Linked DNA regions of Quadrisphaera setariae. The protein of the gene in region 1 interacts with the protein of each later gene in a pairwise test. Links are inferred from orthologs where the notes say so. Each region holds a gene or a part of one and is shown in the gene's direction. Other genes may lie near its edges. The genes, in order: ndk and FMM08_RS20885.

What was found.
Region 2: the proteins of ndk (region 1) and FMM08_RS20885 interact in binary tests that used the Escherichia coli proteins (3 or more experiments, as listed by UniProt). The link is inferred for Quadrisphaera setariae from one-to-one orthologs.

The regions. Positions count from the first base shown.
Region 1 is NZ_VKAC01000003.1:253,426-256,719, forward strand. Bases 68-3,059 are described here. They hold ndk (nucleoside-diphosphate kinase), read left to right. Parts: upstream 68-1,336; coding sequence 1,337-1,783; downstream 1,784-3,059. Other genes in these bases: FMM08_RS06470 (DUF4233 domain-containing protein), read left to right, coding at 104-583; FMM08_RS06475 (biliverdin-producing heme oxygenase), read right to left, coding at 580-1,248; FMM08_RS06485 (class F sortase), read right to left, coding at 1,804-2,625; FMM08_RS06490 (DUF4397 domain-containing protein), read right to left, coding at 2,622-3,059. Outside these bases: FMM08_RS06465 (DUF2283 domain-containing protein), read right to left, coding at 1-11; more of FMM08_RS06490, read right to left, coding at 3,060-3,294. UniProt on the Escherichia coli protein: Major role in the synthesis of nucleoside triphosphates other than ATP. The ATP gamma phosphate is transferred to the NDP beta phosphate via a ping-pong mechanism, using a phosphorylated active-site intermediate.
Region 2 is NZ_VKAC01000016.1:60,561-63,578, reverse strand. The notes cover bases 164-2,879. They hold FMM08_RS20885 (uracil-DNA glycosylase), read left to right. Parts: upstream 164-1,036; coding sequence 1,037-1,723; downstream 1,724-2,879. Other genes in these bases: FMM08_RS20875 (coiled-coil domain-containing protein), read left to right, coding at 2,652-2,879; FMM08_RS20880 (SGNH/GDSL hydrolase family protein), read left to right, coding at 1,747-2,577; FMM08_RS20890 (DUF3263 domain-containing protein), read right to left, coding at 737-991; FMM08_RS20895 (LytR C-terminal domain-containing protein), read right to left, coding at 164-678. In the rest of the region: more of FMM08_RS20895, read right to left, coding at 67-163; more of FMM08_RS20875, read left to right, coding at 2,880-3,018. UniProt on the Escherichia coli protein: Excises uracil residues from the DNA which can arise as a result of misincorporation of dUMP residues by DNA polymerase or due to deamination of cytosine.

The DNA.
Region 1 (3,294 bases):
GGGAGGGGCACGAGCGGAGCGTAGAACCCACCCGCGGGCCCGATCGGTGTGCGTGCGTTCCTCGACCGTCGGGGTGGGGGGAGGGGCGACGTAGGCTGCAGGCGTGTCTGACAGCCCCCAGCAGTCGAGCGCGCCCGAGGGTCGGACGTCGGGTCAGGGGCAGGTGCAGCAGGGCGAGCTGACGGTGCCGCCGCCCACGATGACGGCGCGCCTGGCCTCCACGACGCTGCTGCTGGAGGCCTTCGCCGTCCTGTTCGGCACCATGGTGGCGGCCGCGTTCCTGCCCGACCAGGGCGTGGGCCGGGGCTGGGTGTGGGGCGTCGGGCTGGTGATCGTCGTCGTCTGCGTCCTGGCGAGCGGCACCGCGCGCAGCGCGCGCGGGGTGGTCGTCGGGAACGCGGTGCAGGTGCTCCTGGTCGCCGTCGGCGTCTCGCTCGCGCTGGTCGTGCTCGAGGCGGGCGTCGCGGCCCTCGTCGTGGCGGTCGGCTTCGCGGCGCTGTGGTGGTGGCTGGTCTCCATCGGCCGGCGCATCGACACCGACCGGCGGCGCTGGGCCGTGCAGCTCGCCGAGCAGCAGCGCTAGCGACGCCACTCCGGAAGCCGCGCGCTGAGGTCGTCGAACAGCTCCTCGTTGAGCCGGTAGCCCCGGCGGGCCTCCTCGACCACGCGGCCGCGCTCCGCCTCGTCCCAGGGCGCGGCGTCCAGCAGCGACCGGTAGTGGTCGCGGTACCGCTTGGGCGAGGGGACGCCGGGGAAGTCCCACGAGCGCAGCTCCGCCTCCGGCCAGCCGTACGCCCGCGCCAGCAGGCGCCGCACCACCTGCCCGCCGGACAGGTCGCCGAGGTAGCGCAGGTAGTGGTGGGTCACCAGGCCCGCCGGCCACGTCGCCACCTGCCGCAGCCGCTCGGCGTACCGCTCGGCGGCCGGCAGCGGCACGAGGTGCTCGCGCCAGCCCTCACCGGCGTGGGCGCGCAGGTCTGCCGAGACGGCCGGCAGCCGCCGCAGGCGGTCGTCGGCGAAGGGGGCGACGACGACGTCGTCGCGCGCCGCGTCGACCGCGGGCTCCAGCACGGCGTACAGGTGGTGCACCTGAGCGAGGAAGGTCGTCAGCGCCGCCGGTCCCAGCGACCCGGAGAGCAGCTCCTCCATGAAGGGCGAGCGCTCCGCCGCACCGTGCGCCTCGGCCGTCTCCCGCCGCAGGCGAGCAGCGAAGCCCTCGTCGGCGCTGCGGCCCGCGTCGTCGTCCACGTCCCCATGCTCTCCCGGCGCCGCCCTGCTCACCCGCGAGGGTGCGCCCAGGTCGGCCCCGCAGCGGCGCGCCGCTAGGGTCCGGGCCGTGAGCACTGAGCCGACCACCGCGTCGACCACCGAGCGCAGCCTCGTCCTCGTGAAGCCCGACGGCGTCCGCCGCGGCCTCACCGGCGCCGTCCTGGCGCGCATCGAGGCGAAGGGCTACCGCATCGTCGCCCTGCAGCAGCGCGAGGCCACGCAGACCGAGCTGAGCGCCCACTACGCCGAGCACGAGGGCAAGCCCTTCTACGCGCCGCTGCTGGAGTTCATGGCCTCCGGGCCGCTCGTGGCCGTGGTCGTCGAGGGCGAGCGCTGCATCGAGGGGTTCCGCTCCCTGGCCGGCACGACCGACCCGACCACCGCCGCCCCCGGCACCATCCGCGGCGACCTCGGCCGCGACTGGGGCCTGAAGGTCCAGCAGAACCTCGTGCACGGCTCGGACTCGCCGGAGTCCGCCGCCCGTGAGATCGGGATCTGGTTCCCGTCCCTGTGAGCCGCCGCTGAGAGGCGGAGCTACGACGTGGTCGTCTGCGCCAGCCGGGCGTAGACGACCACGTTGTCGACGTAGTGGCGGGTGCTCTCGTCGAAGGCCCCGCCACAGGTGATGAGGCGCAGCTCCGGACCGGCCACCGGGCCGTAGACGGCCTGCGTGGGGAAGGCGTCCTTGGCCACCTGCTGGACCCCGGTGACCACGAAGACGGCGGTGCTGCCGTCCGCCCGCCGCACCTCCACCTGCGCACCCTGCGCGACCTGGGACAGCCTGGCGAAGACGCCGGGCCCGCTGCGGGAGTCGACGTGACCGGCGATGACGGCCGGCCCCACGGCGCCCGGCGCCACGCCCTGCGCGAACCACCCGGCGTGCGCGGCGTCGGCGGGGACCTCCAGAGCGCCGTCGGCGGTGGTCCCCAGGCGCACCAGGTCGGAGGAGATGCCGAGCGAGGGCACCTGCACCGCCGTGGGCGCCGCCACAGCGGTCACGGACAGCGGCACCACGGCCGGGGCCGGCACGGCGGCAGCGGCGTCCGAGGTGGAGGAGGACGACGAGGAGCCCGCAGCGCCGGCGGCGGCCGCCGCCACCAGCGCCGTCCGCTCAGAAGGCGCCCCCGCCGGCTCCTGGGGCAGCGCCGCGATCCCGGCGGGGACCGCCACCCCGACCAGGCCGAGGCAGACCGCGGCTGCCGCCGCGCGGCTGCCGGGCGAGGTGGTGCCCCACCGCCCGGGCAGGCGGAGGGCTACGTCGAGCAGCCCCACGGCCCGCTGGGAAGCCGCGGGAGGTGGCGCTGCGTGCCGGCCCCGCCGTGCGCTCCCGCGCTGCGGCTCCTGGACGGAGCTCACCGCTGCGCGATCGCCCCGCGACGACGGCGCACCAGGGCCAGCGCAGCGGCCAGGGCGCCACCGGCGACCGCCGTGCCGGCTGCCGCGGACGCGACCGCCGGGAGGGTCGCCCCGCCGGCGTGCTCGGCCAGGTAGCCGCCACCGGTCGCGGCGCCGCCCTGCGGGACCACTCCGGAACCCGTCGCGTCGGTGACCGGCCGGAGCTCCAGGCCGCTGGTGCCGTCGGCCAGGACGAGCACCGTGTAGACGCTGCCGCCGGCCAGGGTGGTCGACTCCTGGGCCTTGCGCTGGCCGGTGGACGCCTCGAAGGTCACCGGCCCGGCGGGCAGGTCGACGTAGCCGGTGGGCTCGGAGAAGGCGGCGGCGGAGGCGACCGAGCGGCCCGAGGCCGTGACGTCCGTGGTCTGCCCGGGCTCGGCCGCGGGCAGGACGCGCACGCGCGCCGTCCCCGGGCCGGGGGAGGCGAGGTCGTCCTGGATGGCCGAGAGGCGCGGGGCCGTGCTGTCGCCGAGGCCGGCGATCGTGTAGGCGTCCCCGGCCTGCGCGGTGAGGGTCTGGGTGAGCACCGGTGTCGTGCTGGCGGCCGCGCCGACGGGCCGCACGGCCACGGCGTAGGAGCCTGCGGGCAGCGGCTCGTACCCCGTGATGGCGCCGTAGGTGGCCTCGGGA
Region 2 (3,018 bases), on another replicon or contig:
CCGCCGCACCCGTCCGGAGCCCCTCCGTCCCCCTGTCCCACCGGGGGAGGACGTGCGGAGGGCGCCTCAGCGCAGGACGACGGTCAGCGAGCCGGCCTGCGCCTGGGCGTCGAGCGCGGTCTTCGCACCCACCTGCGCCGCGAGGGCCTCGGCGGCGCCCTCGAGCGCGGCGGTGGGGTACAGCACGGTCGTGGTCTTGTGGGCCGAGCGCTGCGCGGCGGTGGCGTTGCCGGTGCTGGCGACCTCCCAGCCGTCGGCCTCGACCTGCGCGGCCTTCTTCGCCGCCAGTCCGGAGGTCCCGGTGCCGTTGAGGACGACGACCGGTGCGCTGCGCTCGGAGGAGGCCGTGGGGCTGGCGCTGGGCGGCGCCTCCGGGGAGGAGGCGGGCGAGGCGGCAGGAGGCGCACCGCCGGCGGCCGGGTCGGCGGAGGCGGCCGGGTCCTGCGCGGCGGCCTGGTCACCGCCCGCGGCGGGGGCGGCGCTGGCGCTGGAGCCGGGGTTCCCCACCGTGGTGAGCGCCACGTAGCCGGCGCCTCCGGCGGCCACGACGACCAGGGCGATGACCACCGGGGCGAGGACACCGCCGGGGCGCTTGGGCGCGGCGCGGTGAGCACCGCGGCGGCCGTCGCGCGGCGGGGTGACGGCGTCGAAGTCGTCACGCGGGTACGGCGAGCTCACGCCTCGACGGTACGGGCTCGGAGGTCGCCGCGAGGGCGGTTCGCGGTGACGCGGCGCGTCAGCTCCCGGGGGCGGGGCCGACGTCCAGGTCCCGCCCGGCGGTGCGCTCCTCGCGCAGGCGACGGAGCCTGCCGACCAGCACCGGGTCGGCGGCCAGGGCCTCCGGGTCGTCGAGGAGGGCGTTGAGCCGCTGGTAGTAGCGGGTGGCCGACATGTCCAGCTCGTCGCGGACGGCCTGCTCCTTCTCGCCCCGGCGCCGGAAGGTGCGCCGCTCGAGGGCGAGCACCGCCAGGTCCCGCTGCGACAGCGCCACCGGCCCACCCTGGCAGAGCGCGCCGCGGCAGGGCAGCGTGGGCCCGTGCCGACCCCCGCCGCGCCGTCCCCGCTCGCCGCCGTCCACCCCAGCTGGAGGGTCGCCCTCGCCCCGGTCGAGGAGGACCTGCTCCGGCTGGAGGCCGAGCTCGCGGCGCGCCGCGGCGCCGGCGAGGAGGTGCTGCCGGCGCCCGAGCACGTGCTGCGCGCCTTCGAGCAGCCGCTCGATGCGGTGCGGGTGCTGCTGCTCGGCCAGGACCCCTACCCCCGGCCCGGCCACGCGGTGGGGCTGGCCTTCTCCGTGGCACCGCACGTGAGGCCGCTGCCGCCGACGCTGCGCAACCTGCTCAAGGAGCTCGTGGCGGACACCGGGCTCCCGGCCCCCTCGACCGGGGACCTGTCGCCCTGGGCGGAGCGCGGCGTGCTGCTGCTCAACCGGGTGCTCACGGTGCGCGCCGGCGACTCCGGCTCGCACCGCAGGCTCGGGTGGGAGCGCGTCACCGACGCCGCCGTGCGGGCGCTCGCCGCCCGGGGCGGGCCGCTGGTGTCGGTGCTGTGGGGGCGGGACGCGCAGACCGCCGCCGGCCTGCTGGCCGGGACCGCCGTCATCACGGGGGTGCACCCGAGCCCGCTGTCGGCCTCGCGCGGGTTCCACGGGTCGCGCCCGTTCACCGCTGTCGACGAGGCGCTGCGCGCGCAGGGCGCACCTGCTGTCGACTGGTCGCTGCCCTGAGCAACGAGCGCTAGCGTGCGCGGGTGGCTGCTGACCCCGCGCGCGGACCCGCGCCGACGTACCGGCGGTACGTCGCCGTCGGGGACTCCTTCACCGAGGGCATCGACGACCCCGACCCGGCCTCCCCCGGACGCCACCGCGGCTGGGCCGACCGGCTCGCCGAGCTGCTCGACGACGACGCGCGCGGCGCGGGCTCGCGCCTGGAGTACGCCAACCTCGCCGTCCGCGGCAAGCGGATGCGGGAGGTCCTGGACGAGCAGCTGCCCCGCGCCCTCGAGCTCGGCCCTGACCTGCTCAGCATCAGCGCGGGCGGCAACGACATCCTGCGACCCAGCGTCGACGTCGACGCCCTGGCCGCCGCGCTGGACGAGGCGGTGGGCGCCGCCCGCTCCGCCGGAGCCCAGGTGCTGCTGGCGGCCGGCTTCGACCCCGCCGGGCTTCCGGTGGTGCGCATGACCCGCGGCCGCGTGGCCACCTTCAACCTCCACCTGTGGCGCATCGCCCAGCGCTGGGACGCGCTGGTCATGGACCTGTGGTCGATGCGCGCCCTCTACGACCTGCGGATGTGGGCCCCGGACCGGATCCACCTGGCGCCGGAGGGCCACGAGCGGGTGGCCCTGCTGGCCGCCGCCACCGTGCGGGGGCTGCACGGCGGCGATCTGGGGGCGGCCGAGCAGGAGTGGGCCTCACCGCTGCCGCCGCAGCCCTCCCCCGGACGCCTGGCGCGCGCCGGCCAGGACGCCGCCTGGGCGCGCGCCCACCTGGCCCCGTGGGTGCGGCGGCGCCTCGAGGGGCGCTCGAGCGGCGACGGCGTGGCCCCGAAGCGGCCCGAGCCCCTGCCCCTGGCGCGCTGACCGGCCGCGACACGACGCTCCGACGAAGCGCGAAAGCCCGTCCCGGACGGCGGCTGCGTGCCACCATCGGCTGCATGAGGACGGACCGGCCGCAGCGGACCACCGGTGCTGCCGGGGGTGCGACGGCCGTGGTGCCCGAGGTCCCCGAGGGCAGCCTCCTGAGCTCCACCTCCCCCGCGGGCATCCCGCACGCCGCCCTGAGCGGGCCCGTCGACACCTCGGGGCTGCCCGACGCTCCGCAGCGGCCCCGCTCCGAGCGGCGCCGCTGGGGACGCTCCCCCGAGGAGGCGGTCGCCTCGGAGGCGCCGCAGCCCCAGATGGTCAGCCGGCGCGCCCCGGTGCCCGACCTGGACGACCTCCCGGTGCGCGCGCGCTCCGGCGGTCGCTCGCTGCCCTCGCCGGTCGTGCTGCCGCCGTCGGGACCCGCCGCTGCGCCGTCGG